One region of the Anabaena sp. TISTR 8404 genome, then DNA from elsewhere that is predicted to be linked to it. Evidence: predicted binding sites of a transcription regulator. Region 1 holds the regulator's gene; each other region holds the start of a gene.
What was found. Region 1 encodes NtcA, which controls nitrogen genes in cyanobacteria. Its sites were predicted from a motif close to TNTGTANNNNNNNNTACANA; they were not measured.
Positions count from the first base shown of each region.

Region 1 (7,224 bases):
TCAGGATGTATTGGTTGATTGGCGCAGCTTAGGTGGCTAATTAAAACATAGCAATCAAGCTTGCGTATTCAGCAAATTTACACCCGGCTTGTCCGGGTTTTTTTGTCATACCAATTCGTAGTTAGTAATTAAGAAAATCAGGTATGGTCTGGGGTTCGGTTTTTGAATGTATTGCCGGATTTTAGAGAATTGGTATAAGTTGTAATTTCAGCCGTTTAGCTATTCAACAACGTGTGAAAGCTACCTTTTGTCAGTTTGTCGATCGCGGCGAAGTTTGGTAAATAAAAGAAGTAGACTGCATTGTTTGCTTTTATCCCACACTTTACCTAAAGCATTGTGAGTGCAAAACGTTTGCCAGAAACTACTGCCCATGTCAGAATTACGCGCCAATCCTGGCAACATGGCTTTCTTGAGGGCGAAGTCAGCGCGGGAGACTTTGAGTGGCATTTCCAGTGGCATTTCCGCCGTGGAGAACTTTCTGTGAAGCCTTCCCAAGGTCGGGCTTTAATCAAAGAACCTCTTGGTCGCTTTTTAGAAAAACAAGATTATCAGTTGGAGCCAGGAGGAGACTATGCTTTTACTATCCGAGCAGAGTTATGAGGAGGCAAGTAAGTCTAAAGTGTGAAATCTGAAGTCTGAAATACCTTGTGAATTCTGCCTGTTTAACCATTGACTATTGACTATTGACTGCTGATTCTGTCAGGCGATTTAAATATCTTTCAATTAACAAGATAGCCACAATGTCATCTATTGGTCTTGGTGGTTGGCGCATTCCTTTTGGTAATAGTTTTGTTAATCCTTGAGGAGGATACATTTGCCAATAGCGATCGCGTGCTTCTAAGGTAGAGTAGCGCTCATCTACTAACATGATATTTAATGGTTGCACTAATTCTTGTTGTAATTTCTGTTTCCACTGCTTGGCTGTGGTTTGATTGCCCATAACAAGTAAGGAAACAGGATATCTTTGTTGTAATGTTTCGATATTGGCGATCGCTTCTGGTGATGGTACAACTTGATGATAATGCAGTTGCCGATCTAATCCCATCACCGCTAAACCACACTTATCTTTACCAGGATCAAAGCCGAGAATTACTGGTTGAGTTGGTGAGAATTGATTTAAGTTCATATTAAACTGTTCCCCATTCCCCTTCCCTGTTAGCGATTTTTGGGAAAATTTTATGTACTGAAAATAACTTTGCCGTTTTGGATTGCTAATAATTTCACGCGCAGAGGCCCTGCTGTATAGGTATCTTCTGCGGCGATCGCTTTAATATCTAAAGGCTGATCGTATTGTCTTAACTGGTTGATAAAGCGTAAAAAAGTCCCATCTACTTGCACACTTTCCACAATGCCAGCATTCCTAGCCCGAAATTGCGAAGCAGAAATCAGCAAATCTAGTCTTTGCCGTAGTTGATAAGATGTCATGGTTTTGGGATCAGCGCTAGTACTAGCCAGCACTTCCCCTCCTGAAAAGACTAGTATATTCCTTGCAGCATCTGCAAAGAATTCTATCTGTTTTTCTCCTCTAACGTAATTACCTGCGGAGAAAATTCGCACCACATATTCTTTACCATCGCTGATTTGTCTGATCAACTGCTCAACTCTTTCTTGAGTAACACGCAGTATTTGTGTATTTTCTGGTGTTGCACCTGGTTCAGTTAATTGAAAGATGGCATTTTGGTTAGCTTCTCCTAAAAGTTGTAGAATTGCCTGACGCGCAGACGCAGCTTGCTGAACTTGAATAACAGCACCTGCCAAAACTTGACCTCGAACCAAAGCCAATTTGCCCAAGCGCAGGTCTTGATAAGACTGATAGTATTTTTCTAGCCTTGCTACTTCCTGTTCTAAAAAATCCTGTTGTCTTTCTAATTCTTTGAGACGAGATTCGCGTGTGGCAATGACTTGTTCTCGTGCAGTAATTTCTAGATTGCGACTTTGAATTAGTTTATCTAGTTGGGCAATTTTGTGATCGCGCTGTTCAATAATTTCTTGGCGGTTGGCAAGTTCGCGATCGCGTTTTGTAATGGCTGCTTTCGCTTCATCAATAGCTTTTTTCGCCTCTGCGTACAGTCTTTGCTGTTCTGCCTTTAATTGTCCTACAGCCACTTGTAAGGCTTGTCTTTGATTGTAAACGCTTTGTAGTTCAGATCTAGCTTGTTGGTACTGCGTTGCCACTTGATTCAAACGCCCTTGAGTGCGTTGCAGTTGCGCTTGCGTTTGTGCTTGGCGGCTAATGGTTAAATTAAGCTGTGCTTGGGTTTCTCTTTGTTTAGCGTTAGCTGCTTGCAAGGATTTATTAATTGCTTGCAAATCTTGCTGGGCTTTGGTTTGTTCAATTCTTGCTTGGCTTAACTCTTTCTCTACCTGGCTTTTTTGTGCTTCTGCGGTTTTTAGCTGTTCTCGTTTGTTTCTGAGGTCTTTTTGAATATCTTCTAACTCAAAGACTCCCTTACGCAATCCTTCGTCAGCCGCAAACAAAATCCCCAGAGTTGATGCTGAAATTAACCCACCTGTAAAAATTGTTATCAGTACTGCCGTATTTTTTGGTCGCAGCTTAAATAGTGAGAGGCGGGCTTTGCCAACCCGTGTGCCAATGCGATCGCCCACAGTGGCAATTACGCCTCCCAAAATTAAAATTGCTGCGATGAGGATGTACCCGGTGGTCATCTTCAGCTACCGAAATGGTTCCAGATACAGCCTACTACTTTCGACCATTGTCTGTGGAGGATCAGAGATTGGCAATAGCTCAGATTAATCAACTGATGATTTACCTCCAGCTACGGGTATTATCTGCAAAAATACAATACTTGCCAACTCCATTACCTCCAATTGTTTTTAAGTGAACTGCCTACTTAAGCTAACAGGTTTATGCACAGTAATCTTCTTTTTATGAATAGAAATCATTTTCTTTTCACGCAAATCACCTAGTAACCTTGTGACAGTAACGCGAGTAGAGCCAATTGCCTCGGCGATCGCTTGATGAGATAGCTTCAGATCAATTGTGATCCCATCTGCACAAGGAACACCAAAATCACGACAAAGAATTAATAAAAAACTCACCAATCTTGAACCCATATCTCGGTGAGCTAGAGTTTCAATCATCATCTCTGTCTGCAAAATCCGCGAAGATAGACCTCGCAACATTAGCATTGATAATTCTGGATTTTCCTTGAGTGCTTGCTCTACTTGTTCGATTGGTGCTGACAGCAATTCTACAGGTGTAAATGCAACAGCATGGTAAAACCGATCAGACTTATTTCCCGTCAGCAAAGACAACACACCAAAAACACTATTTTCCCGCAATAGTGCTACTGTTATTTCTTCTCCTGCTTCGTATACCCTGGAAAGTTTTACAGCACCCTTAAGAAGAAAATAAACTCGTTCAGCAGGATCGCCCGGGAAAAAGATCGTTTTGTTGCGTTCAAACGTTTCCACAACAGGCGGAAACGCCCCAGTTGCCATCTGACGAAAAACATTTGCTAGGGCTTTATCTTGTGTCACGATCATCTCCCTTCCCCTACCCAATGCCGGAAAAACAAAGAAACTGATTACCTAAGAATACACCTGAAAAATGAATAAATCACCGTCAACCTTTCTGTACTTTCCTATACTCAAATCCTACACTTCCAAGTTATTTGTTCATAATGATACATAATTTTTCACCTTTTTAGCTAGTAGTTGTTATAAGTACTTACAAAGTCGTATTCATCAGGTTTTTTGCAAAAAAATTCACCATATCTTGAGAATATCTTCAGGAATAGCAGACAATTTTTTATGCAGCAAACACACCTATTGAATTAAAGAAGAATTCGGCATTTAGAATTCAGGACTCAGACTCAAGACTCTCGTTAGCGTAGCGTCTCCCATTGAAAAAAGACTCGCTCTCAGCGAAGCTATACCCAAGGCTTCATACCTCGCTATTAATGAGGCAAAAAGACTTATCATCTAGAAGCACCAAAAAATTTCTAATTTGGTGTAGCGTTTCACAGTTTATTCATCCACCAGTCGCACTCAGGTAAATTCACCAATTCTGGCTCCTGACTCCTGGATTCTTTGTTGTTAAACATGATTTTTATAAATCCTCTGGCAAACCAAGAAAAACAGGCCTCAGTTTCTAGTATCCTCCTAAGAGGATGTCTGAAAAGTCCCAGGTGATACACTAAGCAGTTGAAGTATTCTAATTTCCCCTAAAAAATTTAGACTTCAAGGCTGTAATTGCCTTCTCAAAAAGGTAAGCTAGTACAGCTACGCCGAAGTCAAAAACAGCCAGTGCGTTGCACAACGAACTTTCGTTGAAGCAACTAGTGTTCAAAAGGCTTTGATTTCAAGCTTTGAGTTTTTTGAATAGTAGCTTTATTAACGCCGCACCACGCCCAAAGGAGAAAGAAAAATATTTGATACTGCTCAGACATCTTTACCATGATTGATCCTGTTAATAATTTGTATGCTGAATCTGACTGGAAAAAACGCCCTCGTTACAGGTATTGCCAATAATCGCTCCATCGCTTGGGGTATCGCTCAACAATTGCACGCCGCCGGAGCTAATTTAGGTATTACTTACCTCCCTGATGAACGCGGCAAGATGGAAAAAAAAGTTGCGGAATTGGTAGAACCTCTCAACCCCAGCTTATTTGTTCCCTGTAATGTCCAGAACGACGAACAGATTCACTCTACCTTTGAGGCAGTTCGAGAAAAGTGGGGCAGGTTAGATATCCTCATCCACTGTCTAGCTTTTGCTAATAAAGATGATTTGAGTGGAGATTTTAGCCAAACCTCCCGTTCAGGTTTCAACACAGCTTTAGAAATTAGTACCTATTCGCTAGTACAGTTAAGTGGCGCGGCTAAACCTTTAATGACAGAAGGCGGTAGCATTGTTACTCTGACATATCTTGGTGGTGTTCGGGCTGTTCCTAACTACAACGTGATGGGAGTTGCCAAAGCAGGTTTAGAAGCGAGTGTGCGTTATTTAGCCACAGAACTCGGCCCGCAAAATATTCGCGTCAATGCTATTTCCGCTGGCCCAATTCGGACTTTGGCATCTTCAGCAGTTGGCGGCATTTTAGACATGATTCATCATGTTGAACAAGTAGCTCCCCTGCGACGTACAGTAACTCAACAAGAAGTGGGTAATACGGCGGCTTTCTTGTGCAGTGATTTAGCCAGTGGTATTACCGGGCAAGTTCTGTACGTGGATGCAGGATATGAAATTATGGGAATGTAATCAAAAGTATGAAGTGTGAAGTATGAAGGATGAAATTTTAGACTTCTTACTTCATACTTTAGACTTCAGCCTTTATGCTCCCTAGTTAGCTATGCAAATCAGCGATACCTCTAGTAAAGACTCTGTTCTACAACAAGTTGCAGCAATTACCACCGCTCGTATTGCCTCTGTTCACCGGGTTACTGGTGAAACTGATGTGCAAGTGACTATTAACCTGGATGGCACGGGAAAATGCAACGCTGCCACTGGTATTCCATTTTTAGATCACATGTTGCATCAAATTTCCTCCCACGGTTTGATTGATTTAGATGTCAAAGCTAAGGGCGACTGGGAAATTGATGACCATCACACTAACGAAGATGTTGGTATTACTTTAGGCCAAGCTTTGCATCAAGCATTAGGTGACAGAAAAGGTATTGTCCGCTTTGGTAATTTTTTAGCACCATTAGATGAAGCTTTAATTCAGGTAGCTTTAGATTTCTCTGGACGACCTCAACTGAGTTACGGCTTGCAAATTCCAACACAACGAGTTGGAACCTATGACACCCAACTAGTGCGGGAATTTTTTGTGGCATTAGTGAATCATAGCCAAATGACACTGCACATCCGCCAACTAGATGGCATCAATTCTCATCACATTATTGAAGCAACATTTAAGGCTTTTGCTAGAGCCATGCGCATGGCAACTGAATTTGATCCTCGTCGTGCTGGGACAATTCCTAGTTCTAAAGGGGTTTTATAAATTAGTCATTTGTCATTAGTCATTTCTATCTATAAAATGACTAATGACATAAACATTACAAATTTGATTCAACATGACTAATCCCAGAGCCATCTTGCTGCTGGAATTAACTACTGGTATGGGAGAGATAAATGTTATAAGCTGTTCAACATTTAATTTGCACATTGAGACCGCAGTTCTTGGCAGGGGGCAGGGATCAAGGGAGAGGGTTTGCAGCTTTCATTACTATGAAAATAGTGCAATTTAAATGACGATTAGCTTATACAGGATATTTCAAGTAAGTAAAGGACACCATTTAAGTCTCAAAGCTAGGTATAGAGCCTATTCTTATTTTGAATTCTGACTCCTGACTCCTGAATTCTGCTGTAAGTGTACAACTAGCCTAAAAAAAGATTAGGGTAACTGCCAGATATACTGTTTGCTACCCTAAAACACATATATATTACTTAAATTACCAAGCAAAATTACTTAACTTCATTAGCAGGAAACTTCGGAACTTTGCCCTTTTTCACAGCTACAACTACATCAAAGGTTGAACAGTAAGAAAATGTAGTATCGTTAGCTTTGTTGTAAAGGTTAACAACTTGACCTGCACCACCAGGTTGAATTCCGATAGGTTCAAGGTCGCCAAAGAAGAAACGACGCAGCTGATCACCACTACCAGGTACACCTTTATTTTTAGTGATCAAGTCAATTTCTTGCTGAGGAGTTAAACCCAGGGCATCTTTGCCTTCAGCAGCAATTGCTTGAGTTTGTGAAGGTTGTACGCCTTGTAATGTAACATCCCCAACTGTCAGTAAACCAGCTATAGCAACACCTGTAAGTAAGGAAGGGGCAAATTTCATTGGTTGGTATTCCTTATATTTGAGCTTTATAGCAACCATCCAGAGCATCTCAGATGCTACTGAAGCTGATCTGAAACTTAGCCATAAATTGTCTGAATTTATTCCTTGAGAAGATTCAGTTTAAACTCAGCATTTTCTCAGGTAATTGTGATGTCAAGAAATCTCAGGTAATTTTTAAGGCTATTTCAGACTTTTCTCACCTGGACTTAAGCAAAAATTTTTAGTATTGTTGACATTATTTGTATTGCAACTGCAAGTGGTATTGTTGTGACTAGCCTGAGAAGATGGCATCGTTTCATTGACAAAATTCCCAACCAAGCCTATCTCTGGGTAGCAATCATAATTTTCGGAGCATCAAGTGCAGTTACTCGCAAATTAACAGAAATTGGTGCGCAAAACTTAATAAATGGCAGAAA
Region 1 covers NZ_CP180578.1:5,524,740-5,531,963, forward strand. The annotation lists gene psbH (photosystem II reaction center phosphoprotein PsbH) at 1-40, shown strand, start outside; gene ACMX3D_RS24000 (DUF3146 family protein) at 337-600, shown strand; gene ACMX3D_RS24005 (pre-16S rRNA-processing nuclease YqgF) at 674-1,126, opposite strand; gene ACMX3D_RS24010 (DUF3084 domain-containing protein) at 1,177-2,667, opposite strand; gene ntcA (global nitrogen regulator NtcA) at 2,836-3,507, opposite strand; gene fabI (enoyl-ACP reductase FabI) at 4,445-5,221, shown strand; gene hisB (imidazoleglycerol-phosphate dehydratase HisB) at 5,313-5,963, shown strand; gene ACMX3D_RS24030 (hypothetical protein) at 6,428-6,808, opposite strand; gene ACMX3D_RS24035 (DMT family transporter) at 7,076-7,224, shown strand, end outside.

Region 2 (7,224 bases), 3.3 Mb from region 1:
GCGAGAACGAGAAGCCTTAAGACAAGAAAATCGCCGCACCAAAGCCGAAGCATACCGCTCTAATGAAGCTTCTAATTGGGATAGTACTTCTGACGATGAAGATTATCTTTCTTAGGTTTATTTAAATAGAATTCAGGAGTCAGAATTCAGAGTTCAGTATGAATCGGAGTCTGATTAGCAGATGAATAAATTAGGTTAGGACTAATACCAATTCAAAAAATGTTTGCGACAGATGGAGTGCTAAAAAGCTTACCAACAAACCCTTTCACAATCCAAAATCCAAAATCTAAAATCCAAAATGGTATAACTCCGGAGACGAAAAATCAAGGGTTTGGGCAAGGGTGTAAGGGTGTAGGGGTATAAGTTAAAGATAAATTTTACTGAAACTCAGTTTTATTCTTTTAACTTTTGACTTTTAACTTTTGACTTGACTAAGGGCGATTTATGCGATTGAGAAGCCAAAGCGATGCTACCAAGCCAGCAAAGTGTGCTGAGACTGTGTTTGTGTTTGCCTGAACTACCAACATATCAAGACCGCTAATAATCCGAGTCGGATCAAAAAATTGTGTAGTGATGGCTTGTGGAGATATTGACCTTGCCACCAGTGTACCAACGATCGCCTGCGCCCCTAAAAGTGTGACAACTGTACCAATTAAATTTATCCACAGACCTAAGCGTAATACTTGTACAGTTTCGCTTTTCCGGGGGCGGTTGCTAGGGTTGGAAGATTGTAGTTGTCGGCCAATTCTGGTGTAACGGAAAGCTAAATAAATACCCGCACCCAAAATAATTAGTCCACAAACCGCTAAAAAGACTCCAAAACCAGTCCCAGGATTATTACTAGGGCTACCGGCTCTTTGCGAGAAAATAGCAAAGAGCAGCACAATAATACTAGAAACCACACCTAGTACTAGCTGAATCCAAAAGCTAATCCAACCTGTGAGGCGAAATGTTTGGGCGATCGCCCGAATATTAGCAGAAGATGATGGAGCATCGGAATTTTGTGACATACTGATCACCAAAATGCTTGGCGCTTGCTAGATTTACTATCACACTTACCAGATGACCTATGAATATCTCAAGTAGAAATTCGTAGTGAAAGAAAAAATCAAGGACTTAAACAAGGCATATAGGGCTATAAAGGTGTAGCTATTCAAAAACTTTACACCCAATAGACTTCTTGCAGAAGTCGGGAACAGGGAACGGGGAATAGACCTAAGTTTTTCCTGTTTCCTACAAAAGTGCAAAAGCAACTTTTGCAAGAGACTTCATGAGTTACACTCACAAAAAACAATGAAAATACCTCTTCCTGTTCCCTGTTCCCTATTTTCAAGGCAGGTCTAATATCAACAACTAAACTTTGTACGTAAGTTATTTCATGTATAGAAAGCTATTATTGAATACTTAATAAACAAGTGTTTCATAACTTTTACAGACAAAATGGCATTTTACTTGTAAAATTTCTTCGATGGCATTTTATGCTTATGCAGTTCTAATCGGCTCGGCATCATTTGACACTAACACAGTGGCTAAGCCTCTGTCTTTCTTGCTCCTCACCACACTGCCTAGAGCTTAAATAGGAGTGTAATTCTTACGCTCCTTAGAATTTCGCTTGTATCCCATGACTTTATCTGCGTGGGGCATAATTGTTTTGCATTTTTTAAGTTGACGCTTTGAACACCTGCCTCAGTGTTTTTGTATTAATGATTACATTTAGTAATATTAAATACGTAACACAAGGATTATAAATCCCACCCTAAGGCATTTTTTTAGCCATTCACCAACCATGAAACTTGAGGATATATATCAATTCTTTGAAAATCCTCCGCCAACTTACCTCTGTCAGGAACTAGCAATTTGTTACATACTGTCTGTTTTACTGCAAGGTGAATCCTACGGAACCGAGTTAATTCAACGTTTAGAAACTGAATACCCTACCTATCGACTTTCAGATACCGTACTTTATAGTGCGATTAAGTTTCTCGAAGACGAAAGGGCAATTAATGGGTATTGGAAAAAGCTCGAAGGACGAGGAAGACCTAGGCGAATGTACCAAGTTTCTCCAGAATGGCAAGTTCAAGCGCAGGATTTAACGCGTCTTTGGCAAGAGTACATCAACGGGAGGACAAATTAACTAATAATTAATAATGAATAAATCTCCTCCAGTCACACAGTAACAATCATTTATGGATACTGCTATTCTGCCATCTACGTTGCTGCTCACCTTATTGTTATCAGTTGGGTTGTTTTTCTTTATTCGTGCTGCAACTAAAGACCGCACACAAACAGCACAACTGGTATCTGAGCAAGACGAAGCTGTATTAATGCCTCAATTGCAGGATTATTTCCGTTCACGGTCTTACCGAGTGGCAGCGGTAGACCCTGACAAAAATCAAGTCATTTTTGAGGGTTTTGTCCAACCCAGCTTGTTTTTAGCAATTTTTTTGACGCTGCTTGCAACTGTTGGTTTGGTTTGTTTATCGTTTGTTCTATCACTGCTTTTGCCTAACATTAGCAGTTTTTTGCTTGGGATAGTATTGCTATCACCTTTGAGTGGTTTTTTTTATTGGAAAAAAGCAGGAAGAACTGAGAAAGTTTTGCTTCATCTGCAAAAAGCTAATCAAGATGAATCAAACTCCCCAGCTAAGATTACTGTAACTGCCCATCGAGATGAACTGATTGAGTTACAGAAAGCACTCAATTTAAAACTGAGTGATTAAATTTTAGTTTTTGGACATTTCCTCTAGTGATGAGCAAGAAGAAATAAACAATAGGGAGTAGAAAAGAGGATTGTTGTGATGTAAGTTTTCTCTAAAACGAAATGCTTTAGAGAAAAAAGTATCTTGTAACGTCGCCTGCAAAAGGAAAGTGCATACTACTCTCGCTTTTGGATGCTTTGTAATCGCTCTTTCTAGCTCCCTGATGCGTATTTGATGATAAGCCAACTCATCCCAACCAATTTGGCTTGAGCCGAGTTGTTTGTCCAACCGCCTGGACTAAACCTCTACTGGCAAATCAGACCCAAATTTAAAAAAAATTGAAAATTTTGCATAAACTGAGCAACTTTGCCAGTTAAATGAATATTCAGAACAAATTCAACACGTAGGATCACCAATTGAAGTTCAGCGAGCGGCTACAGCCACAGGTTCTGAACCAGCCGGAGCTTCTAATGTCCGCAAGCTGGGAAACAAGAAGTGGTTTTCTTCTACGTACTGAGCACCAAACAGACCCTTTTCTGCCCAGAAATATCGGTCTGTGGTGTGTTCATTGCGCTTTACGAGTAGCAAAGCCGGTGGCAAGATACCTTCAGCTTGAATGAATTTTCTTGCTGCTGTCACAGGTTTTTCTTCGCCGCTTTCGATGCTATATTGAGGCACATGCTCTAAAATCCGCCGTCCTTCCTGGCGACGACGACTCTTCCTTTTCCGTCTCCTTGCCAACCTATTTTCCTCCTCTTTCAAGCTATTAGATTGTAGTGATAGCTACAAAATCCGTCGTAATTATAAAAGTTCTAGTTCAAAAAATCAAGAGTTTATAAACTTTTGATACAACAAAAATAATTTTTTTGAAGGCAAATAAATCACAAAACTAGTAAAGTACACAATTTCTTTATCTCAACTATGACGTAAGCAGCTTGAGTTAAGCTTGATAAAAACAGAGTTACAATCAAGCTAATTCTTGAAAATTCCCTCAAAGTTCGTGATCCTGAGCAAGAAATGAAAAATGTTAATGTCTGCTAGTTCAGATTTTGTGGCTTTATGCCGAGAACAAATAGCATTGTTAGCCCAAGGGTTGGGAGCCTCTTTAAGTGTGGTTTATTTAACACAAGAATTGGTAGAAGCTCCAACAACTGAGGCGAAACTAATTCCTGTAGTAGTTTATCCAGAAACAGCAGGATTACCACCAGGAGAAGAAAATACTGAAGTAAAAGCACGCAAACAATTGCAAATTAGTAATATTTTGCTACTCCCCAAACAGCAAAAAAGGTTATTAACAGCAGCTACGGAATCTACGGCTTCATCGCCAGAAGTAGACACAACAGATACTGGACAAGCAGATTTTCAAGAAGAGTATTTACTGAGTGGACACCAGATTGTTCTGCCCTTGGTTCATGAGGGTGTAATGATGGGATTACTGGTGACATGTAGAGAAGACCGAGCTTGGAGTCAACAAGAACAAAGTACAATTCAAAAGATAGTCCAGACTTTGGCGATCGCTTGTGTTTTAGATCAGCGTCGCGCATGGTTGCAACAACAGTTACATCAACAACAACTTCTGCAAGAACAGCAGCGAGATTTATTAGATAATTTATTACACCAATTTCGCAATCCCTTGACAGCATTGCGGACTTTTGGCAAATTGCTATTTAAAAGACTGCGCCCAGGCGACCCTAACCGAGAAGTGGGAGCGAATATTGTTCGAGAAAGCGATCGCCTGAAAGAATTATTGCAACAATTTGAGCAAGTTATTGACTGGACAGAATTAGATTTAGCACCGCTGGCGCTACCAGAAAATGAAGTATTTGTCGAAGCAACAGTACAACCAGAACCGAAGCCAATTTTGTTATTACCAGGTACAGGAGAACAAGAAACTGATTGCTCTTTAGCTGATTTATTAGCACCATTATTAGCATCAGCAAAAGCGATCGCCCAAGAACGTCATCTGAAATTAAAAACAGAAATTCCCAAAAACTTACCTTTAGTTCGGGTCAATATTAAAGCCTTGCAAGAAGTACTAAGTAATATCATTGATAATGCTTTGAAATACACACCAAAAGGCGGCAAGATTTACATTCATGCAGGGCAAGAAAGAGCAAATTTTTTAGGTATTGCTATTAGTGATACTGGCCCAGGAATTCCCCAAGAGGATATAGCACATTTGGGCGAAAGACATTATCGGGGTGTACAAGCACAAACAGAAATTCCCGGTACAGGATTGGGACTAGCGATCGCTAAACAATTAATCGAGCAAATGCAAGGTGAAATCGAAGTTTTCAGTCCAGCAATTACAAGAGCGATCGCATCAGAGGATGCACCGGGAACTACATTTATTCTTTGGTTACCTATTAGTCAATAGTCAATGGTCAAAAAGTTCCTTTTGACTATGGACTATTGACTCTTGACTAACAACTATCTAACTGAGACCAACAAATTTTGATTGACAGTCATTTGTAAATCGGTATTGGGATTAATAGCAATTAAGTCAACACTATTGCGACCGAAGAACAAGCCAATTAAGCCACCAATCGCCGCACCACCGAGAACTTCTTCAGTAGCGATCGCGCGATCGCCTGTCACCGCAGATACCGCCGCCGCCGCCCCAGCACCCAAGACAGTATTGGTAATAATAGCTCTAGTACTAGTACCTTTGTTGACAGTTTCGGTTGTTGTAATTACATCAGAAGTAGCTGCAATTTGATACTCTTGACCTGAGGTTAACACGAGTTTTTGAGCAACAAATTGCGAACCACCTTTTGCAGGTTTAAGTTGTCCAACAACTTGACTACCCGCAGGAATTACTACAGTACCGTCTTGAGTAACTACATTTTGGTCAACAGTCAGTGTCAACGGTGCAGTTTCATCCTTAGTGACGAGAATTTTCTTAGCCTGATCATACTTCACGGGGATAACAGTCCCTTGGGGAATTGTGATTGATACAGGTGTTGGGGTAGTAGGTTGAGCCGCCACTATATAAGGTGAGTTAATTGCTGAAGCTTGATTAGAACTGACCAACGCTTGATAAATAAATGCTGCCACCTGGGCGCGTGTTGCAGTTGCATTTGGATTGAGGAATTTGACATTGGGATAGTTCACCACAATTTGCTGCTCAGTCGCTGCTGCAATTGGGCTACGAGCATAACTAGCAATACCAGAAGCATCGTTGAAGTATTGCAGAGTACTTTCAACATTACCACTAGGGCTATATTCCAAACCATTAGCTAGAGAAACTAAAACCTGTTGACGAGGAATCGCTTGGTTAGGCTCAAAACGATTTCCAGGATATCCAGACAGAAACCCGATGGTATAAGCTTGCTGAATGGCGCTAGATGCCCAGTAATTGCTGGGTACATCCACAAAGTTTATTGCTTGCCGTTGTGGTGCTTTTGAAAAAGCCTTATTTACCATCGCCGCAAATTGAGCGCGTGTTACCGCTTCTTCTGGGCGGAAACTACCATCAGGAAAACCTGCAATTACACCCCGTTGTGACAATTCTTGAATAAATTGCGCTGCCCAATAATTCGATGAAACATCTGTAAAAGTAGTTTGAGCAAAAGATGGTGTAGCAGTTATAAAAGGTGCTACAGCGCCAGCAGTAATGCTCAAAGCCATGAGTGCAGCAGTTTTAGATTGCCAACGATTTACAGTAAACATCAATTTTACCTCTTTACATTTATTTGTTTTCTGTTAATTACTTAGACAATATTGGATAAAAAAAGTTTCTGAATATTTCTATTTTTTGGGATGTACTTACTTTTTAAATTGGAGATAATTCGCATAAAAATAGGTAATAAGTCATAGACATCTATCCTATGACTTATTACCTATTTCCCAGGACATATTAAAAATTAATTGCTAATTAATTAATAACTATTGCTCATTGCGGATAATTTCATAGCAACATGAAATTCCAATGAAAAAACTGCTATGCGAATTTGTACACATAGCAGTTATCAAATTAAACTTGAAAGGAAATTTATCCTTTCACTGCTATTTTCTTTTGTTGACGTTTTAATAGTGAAGTAGTTCCAAAAGCTCCTATTACCAATACACCTAACATTGCACTGGGTTCTGGAACACTCTGCGCTAATCTATAGGCGTGGTTATCTGTTTCAAAAGCAATACCATTTGAGCGCATCACAACTCGATCAAATTTTTCGCCTGCATCACCTACAAGATTGACAAACAGATTAGCTTGACCGCTAGTCCAACTACCATCCGCTACGGCACCTGGTACATCTGAGCCACTAAAAGTCTTTAACAACTGATTACCGCTATAGATGTCAATATAGTTGTAACTATCCAAGGAACCTGCATAAAAACCGAAGTAATCAATAGCTTCTTTGAAATTAATACTGACAAAACCACTATCACCTGCAACATTACTACCTGATGGAGCAATTGTCAGAAATTTGGTGTTATCTCCATAAGGTGAGGCATATTGACCACTAACACTACCTTGAACAATGTTAGTAGTAATATTAGAGTAAGTAGCAAATCCATTTGA
Region 2 covers NZ_CP180578.1:2,235,430-2,242,653, forward strand. The annotation lists gene ACMX3D_RS09715 (hypothetical protein) at 1-115, shown strand, start outside; gene ACMX3D_RS09720 (DUF3611 family protein) at 432-1,010, opposite strand; gene ACMX3D_RS09725 (PadR family transcriptional regulator) at 1,787-2,134, shown strand; gene ACMX3D_RS09730 (cofactor assembly of complex C subunit B) at 2,187-2,720, shown strand; gene ACMX3D_RS09735 (DUF3155 domain-containing protein) at 3,123-3,440, opposite strand; gene ACMX3D_RS09740 (GAF domain-containing sensor histidine kinase) at 3,724-5,076, shown strand; gene ACMX3D_RS09745 (S-layer homology domain-containing protein) at 5,130-6,371, opposite strand; gene ACMX3D_RS09750 (Npun_F0296 family exosortase-dependent surface protein) at 6,694-7,224, opposite strand, start outside.
Region 2: the regulator NtcA is predicted to act here: its motif matches at 3,470-3,489, upstream of ACMX3D_RS09735 (DUF3155 domain-containing protein).

Region 3 (7,224 bases), 940 kb from region 1:
CTGCAACTTTAGAAGCCTTCCTAGTGGCAATTAGAAGGAGATCCCTAATAGGGATTATTTAATGTTGCAACTGCAACGTGACAAAATACAAATTTTGATTTATGCAGGATTTTGATCCCTAATAGGGATTATTTAATGTTGCAACTGCAACTAAATCCGCCGCAGTTTTGGGCATCAATTTATTTCGCATCCCTAATAGGGATTATTTAATGTTGCAACTGCAACCGAAGAATCAGCCAAGGCTTTTGAGAAGGCAGGGGGTGGAGATCCCTAATAGGGATTATTTAATGTTGCAACTGCAACCCGCACTGCGAATCATGAACACTGAGCTAGAGCAGATCCCTAATAGGGATTATTTAATGTTGCAACTGCAACCTCATCATCTTGCACTTTATTTTTAGACTTGCTCGATCCCTAATAGGGATTATTTAATGTTGCAACTGCAACATAAATAAGGTTAACTATCCAGCCATTGTAATCTTATCCCTAATAGGGATTATTTAATGTTGCAACTGCAACATCAAACCCAGTAAGATGAGTGCATTGCGGGATGCTTGGGCATCCCTAATAGGGATTATTTAATGTTGCAACTGCAACATGCCACTGCATGAACCGTTCACAACCTGAATAGGTAGCATATCCCTAATAGGGATTATTTAATGTTGCAACTGCAACTGCGGGAGCCACAAAGCCTTTTATTATGGAGTTTTCAAGGTTCGGTTTCGCGGATGGGCTGATTATAACACCAAATAATGTCAATTGATTAATACAAAATTTCTGAAACCCAGATAGAGTAAGGTGCGCGGAGACTTTTAATTCAATTTGTTCACAAAACCTTTCACTGAAAGGAAAACAGCCATGTTTGATGAAAGCTAATTTTCTACACCTACCCATCCGCGCATTTGGTAAAGATAAACAACAAACTAACTTATTAAATTCTCCAAGGCTACCTGCAAATCTTTCGTCAAGGTACTCGCTGCTTGTCTAGCTGCATGACGGTTATTTTGTGATTTTTGCCAGCGTTCAGTTACAGAAATTGGCTCACCTACAGTAATTTGTACTTGGCGCAAACCTAAGCGCGGTCTTCCGGGTAATGTAGAGTCTTTAATGCGAGTCAACATATCATACATAAGTAATGCTATTTCAGCAAACCTTTCACTGGTAGGTTGTTCTTTCAAATATGTTTCGGTGACAGCGACAAAACTTTCTACTATCCGCATGTGCTGCATTCGCAAGTCTGCTTCTTCCGCAATCCAATCTGCCAGCCCGCGTTTCAAAGGTGGTAATGTATTGATATCTGGAATGTCTTCTCTGTAAATATAATTCCAACCTGCATCTTCTAAACGCCGACAGCGGTCAATAAAGTTTCCTTGTGCTTGAATGCCAAAATATTGTTCAGCAACTTTTAAGCCTGTATCTAATAAACGATGTAGTCGGGGAATGATTGCTTGATTAGGTATTTCTGGTAAATCTTGATGATAAAAGCGGCGATAAAATTCTTCCATCTCGGTAATGAGATGTTCACCCAAACGACAAATGCGTTGATGATAAGTTTCTACTGAATCGTCACTTGTAGACTGAGAAATTGCTTGTACGGCTAAACCGCTATCAGCTTCTAATTTACTTAGCAACCAATCTAGTTTTGCCCAAGGTGGCTGAATGTAACGATACTGAATGGCAACTGGTACTATTAATACTGTTTCAGTGCGATCGCTTTTTTGCAAGTCTTCTACACACCAAAAACCTAATTGCGCTACACCCGGTTCTAAAGGACTAACTATACCACTATGGCCATTAGTACCACCTTCTGGTGCAACTGCGATCGGCATTTTACCATTGGCAAATAAATCTCGCGCTGTTTGAATAGCCAGTCTGTCAACTCGTCTACCACGCCGCACTGGCACACCACCAACACGCGAAAATAACCAACCCAGCCAGTTTCCCGCCCATAAAGTCATCCCTCGCTCATAAATAAAGTAACTATGGAGTGGTTGCTGTAACTTAATACCGTGCTGACGTGCTGCTTTGGGAACAAGGCGCGAAAGCAGATACAGCATACAAAGCGGATCTTCTACCTCTGGGTGGCGAAATGCTATCAAAAAGCGGATTTTGCCTGCTTGGAATTTTTGATAAAGTTCAGCTAATATCTCTGCGTTCTCGGCTTCAATTTTGACCACACCGGCCGTTAACCAAGGTCGAGTCCGAAAACGTAAAATAAATGGCAACAACCACCGCATCATCTGGAGTGCCAGCGGGTTAAACTTTTGTGGGATAAATTTTAATGGTGGTTGAGTAGAGTGTATCGATTTAGGCAAGCTGCTCTCCAGATAATGTTTCTTGCGATTGTACAATATGAATTTTAGGTTGTGCCTTGGGCGACCAATCTTTCAAATGACAAACCTAACTGTAATACCCAAGCCCACAGCCTATCAACCACCTTCAAATGCAGTGAAGAAAGCTTATGTCTAAAAAGCAGTCTCCCAATTTTCCGTTTAATTCCCAAAATCCTCACTCAGATAAATGGCAGGAAAGAACAACACAAGTAGCTTATCGTTTCAACCGCCAGTATCAAAATCAAACTTTTGAACTACCACCAGAAGTACAGTCTATGCCAATATATCAAGAATGGAAGTCTGGGATATTGTCTGGGAGGATTGTTTCGCCTTTTTGGGAAATTGCTCAACCTCAAAAAAATCAACATTGTTTAGATATTGGTTGCGGTGTCAGCTTTTTGATTTATCCTTGGCGTGATTGGCAAGCATTCTTTTATGGGCAAGAAATCAGTAATATAGCGCGAGATACGCTCAATTCTCGTGGTTCTCAACTCAACTCCAAGTTATTCAAAGGTGTAGAGTTAGGTGCGGCGCATCATTTAAATTATTCTTTAAATCAGTTTGATTTGGCGATCGCAACCGGATTTAGCTGTTACTATCCTTTGGAATACTGGAATACTGTTTTAGGAGAAGTCCAACGAATCTTAAAACCTGGGGGACATTTTGTCTTTGACATTCTCAACCCAGAACAACCTCTAGCAGAAGATTGGGCAGTATTAGAAACTTATTTAGGTGCAGAAGTATTTTTAGAACCTCTGGCTGAGTGGGAAAAAATGATCAAAGCTGCTGGTGCTAAAGTTGTTGCAAAGCAATCAGGCGAATTATTTGAGTTATATAAGGTACGGTTTTAAAATAATTTGTGACTATACAAGATAGGTTGAGTCTATCTACATTACTGTTATGGTTAGCAACAGTTAAATTTCTCATCAAAACTTCCATAAGTGTGAAGAAATTCGGTATTTTAAAATCTTACTCTCTGCGCCCACCGAAGTTTGCTCAACGGGGGGAACCCCCGCACCGCAACTTCTCTCTGCGTGAGACAAATTCACACCCGTATCCATCAACACTAATATTTTTTAACAATAAGGTGGGCATCGCCCACCACAAGTTTCTACACCTTAAATTTCTCAGTAATTCGCTTCATAGCTTCTTCGACATTCTCACGGCTGTTAAATGCGGAAATGCGGAAGTAGCCTTCACCCGCCGCACCAAAGCCAGAACCAGGCGTGCCAACAACATTGCAAGTATGCAGCAATTTATCGAAGAAATCCCAACTGGACAGTCCATTGGGAGTTTTTACCCAAACGTAAGGTGCATTTACGCCACCATACACAGCTAGTCCAGCGGCTGTGAGTTTTTCTCGAATAATTGTGGCATTTTCTAAATAAAAACTGACCAATGCCTTAATTTGTGCTTGTCCATCTTCAAAATAAACTGCTTCCGCACCTCTTTGAACAATGTAAGACACACCATTAAACTTGGTAGACTGGCGACGGTTCCAGAGTTTCCACAGTTCCACATCGGAACCGTCTGCGGCTTTGGCTTTCAAGGTTTTGGGTACAACAGTTAAAGCGCAACGAGTTCCGGTAAAGCCTGCATTCTTAGAAAAAGAACGAAATTCAATTGCACAATCTCTCGCACCTTCAATTTCGTAAATAGAATGAGGTAAGCTCGGATCTGTAATATACGCTTCGTAAGCTGCATCAAAGAAAATAATTGAACCATTAGCTTTGGCGTAGTCTACCCAAGCTTTGAGATGTTCTTTGGTAGCAGTTGCACCAGTTGGGTTATTGGGGAAACAGAGATAAATTAAATCGACTTTTTCCCTCGGAATTTCGGCGGTGAAGTTATTTTCTGCGGTAATTGGCAGATATACTAAACCTTCAAATTCACCTTTATCGTTAGCTGCACCTGTATGACCTGCCATTACATTAGTATCTACGTATACAGGATACACAGGGTCTGTCACTGCGATGACGTTGTTATCACCAAAGATGTCGAGAATATTACCTGTGTCGCACTTAGAACCATCGGAAATAAAGATTTCCGAAGCATCTACTTCTGCGCCGCGTGCTTGAAAGTCATGAGCTGCAATTTTCTCCCTTAACCAAGCATAACCTTGTTCTGGCCCGTAACCTTTAAAAGTTGTGCGATCGCCCATTTCTTCCACAGCTTTAATCATCGCTGTGCGGCAAGCTTCTGGTAAAGGTTCGGTAACGTCGCCAATTCCCAAACGAATGATTTTGGCATCAGGGTTAGCTTCAGCAAAGGCATTTACCCGTCGTGCAATTTCCGGGAACAGATAACCAGCTTTCAGCTTCAGGTAGTTGTCGTTAATCGTTGCCATAGTAGATAGTGAAATACGCACTACAACAGCTTACAGCTAATTGCTCTTGACGATAGCAGAGTTACTTCTAGCAAATAGATGCATACTCATACTTTTATACCCACGCATAAATATTTAACAAAAATTTCTGTTTTTAACTACAGAATTTGTAACAAAAAAGCGATCGCTCCTTCTTAAAAAAAACAAGATGCGATCGCTTTACAAAAATTTAGATAACAGACATATACAGCAGCAATTGAAATACAGATTGACAAGCCTAAAATCAAGAGTTTATTTACTTAAATTTTAGACTTACTGCCATCTGTCTTTTAAACATCCTGCTCGCTCAACTCGCGGGTGATGTGGTCAAAAGGTTCATCCACAAAAGCAGCATTCACCACGCCTGCTGCTGCTACTTGTTCCTTGACCATATCCTTCATAATTTGGACACCACGAACTGTTGGCCCAATGGGTACACCTAGAGAATTGTAAGTTTCTCTCAGCCCTTGTAATACACGCTCATCCAACACGTTTGTATTACCAGCAACTAGCGCATAAGTAGCGTAGCGTAGGTAATAATCCATATCGCGCAGACAAGCCGCATAACGACGAGTTGTATAGGCATTTCCACCGGGACGAATCAATTCTGGTAGTTCTTCAAATAATTTAGAACCAGCCTGCTTGACAATTGCAGCAGCATTGGAATTGATAGCAGCCGCAGCTTGTACCCGTGCTGTACCACTTTCAAAATAAGATTTCAGACTGTCGATCGCATTCCGATCAAAATAACGTCCAGCTACGTCATAATTCTTAATTAAACTTGTGACTGCATCGCGCATTCCTTTTTCTCCCAATCGTTGCTATCTATGGTTTGATATTTATTTGGCTGCACTTACGCACCAGTAAATTTTTGTGCTATTTAAAATAAGTTCGGCACAAAAACAATCTATCCGCTACTTAAGGATTCTATGCCAAAGTTGCCCCCGATGAAATGAACTTTCCAGTTTTGTACAGATGACGTGCGAAAGGTTAATATAACCTGTAATCCAGAGAATCTGTAACAAAAACTACATAATTATGTAATCTCAAATCTTTACGATAATCCAGGTGTGTCACAACTTGGTTCGGATCAGTAGGGTTAGGATGCTTTGGCAGATTCTGGTTTTACAATAGGAAATTGGCAGAGAAGGAGTAACAATGACAACCCCACAAGAAGTCTTGAAATTGATCCAAGACCAAAACATTCAGATGATTGATCTGAAATTCATCGATACACCAGGAACATGGCAGCACTTAACTGTGTACCATAATCAAATCGATGAAAGTTCATTCACTGATGGCGTACCTTTCGACGGTTCCAGCATTCGGGGTTGGAAAGGTATCGAAGAATCAGACATGACAATGGTGTTAGATCCCAACACAGCTTGGATCGACCCATTCATGGCAGAGCCAACCCTAAGCATAATCTGTAGCATTAAGGAACCCCGCACAGGGGAATGGTACAGCCGTTGTCCCCGCGTGATTGCCCAAAAAGCTGTTGATTATCTAGTTTCTACTGGTATTGGTGATACCACTTTCTTTGGGCCTGAAGCTGAATTCTTCATTTTTGATGATGTCCGCTTTGATCAAACTGCCAATTCCGGTTACTACTACGTAGACTCTGTAGAAGGTCGTTGGAATTCTGGTAGAGAAGAAGGCCCCAACCTGGGTTACAAACCACGCTTCAAAGAAGGTTACTTCCCAGTTTCGCCAACTGACAGTTTCCAAGACATTCGTACAGAAATGTTGCTGACAATGGCGAAGTGCGGTGTTCCCATTGAAAAGCAACACCACGAAGTTGCAACTGGTGGTCAGTGTGAACTCGGCTTCCGTTTTGGTAAGTTAATTGAAGCGGCTGACTGGCTGATGACTTACAAATATGTCATTAAGAACGTAGCCAAGAAATACGGAAAAACCGTTACCTTCATGCCAAAACCAATTTTTGGCGATAACGGTTCCGGTATGCACTGTCACCAATCTATTTGGAAGGATGGCAAGCCTCTATTTGCAGGTGACAAGTATGCTGGTCTAAGTGAAATGGCATTACATTACATTGGTGGCATTCTTAAACACGCACCAGCACTATTAGCTATCACCAACCCCACCACCAATTCCTACAAGCGTCTAGTACCAGGTTATGAAGCACCTGTTAACTTGGCTTACTCCCAAGGTAACCGTTCTGCTTCTGTACGTATTCCTCTTTCTGGCACTAACCCCAAAGCCAAACGTCTAGAGTTCCGTTGTCCAGATGCGACTTCTAACCCTTACTTGGCATTTGCGGCGATGCTGTGTGCTGGTTTAGATGGAATTAAAAACAAAATCGATCCTGGTGAACCTCTAGATAAAAATATCTATGAACTTTCTCCAGAAGAATTGGCGAAGGTTCCTTCTACTCCAGGTTCTCTCGATAAAGCATTAGCAGCCCTAGAGAATGATCACGCTTTCTTAACCGAAACAGGCGTGTTCACAGAAGACTTCATCCAAAATTGGATTGACTACAAACTGGCTAATGAAGTTGAGCAGTTG
Region 3 covers NZ_CP180578.1:6,466,864-6,474,087, reverse strand. The annotation lists gene ACMX3D_RS27930 (lysophospholipid acyltransferase family protein) at 924-2,315, opposite strand; gene ACMX3D_RS27925 (class I SAM-dependent methyltransferase) at 2,462-3,184, shown strand; gene ACMX3D_RS27920 (LL-diaminopimelate aminotransferase) at 3,445-4,680, opposite strand; gene apcB (allophycocyanin subunit beta) at 4,989-5,498, opposite strand; gene glnA (type I glutamate--ammonia ligase) at 5,857-7,224, shown strand, end outside.
Region 3: the regulator NtcA is predicted to act here: its motif matches at 5,714-5,733, upstream of glnA (type I glutamate--ammonia ligase).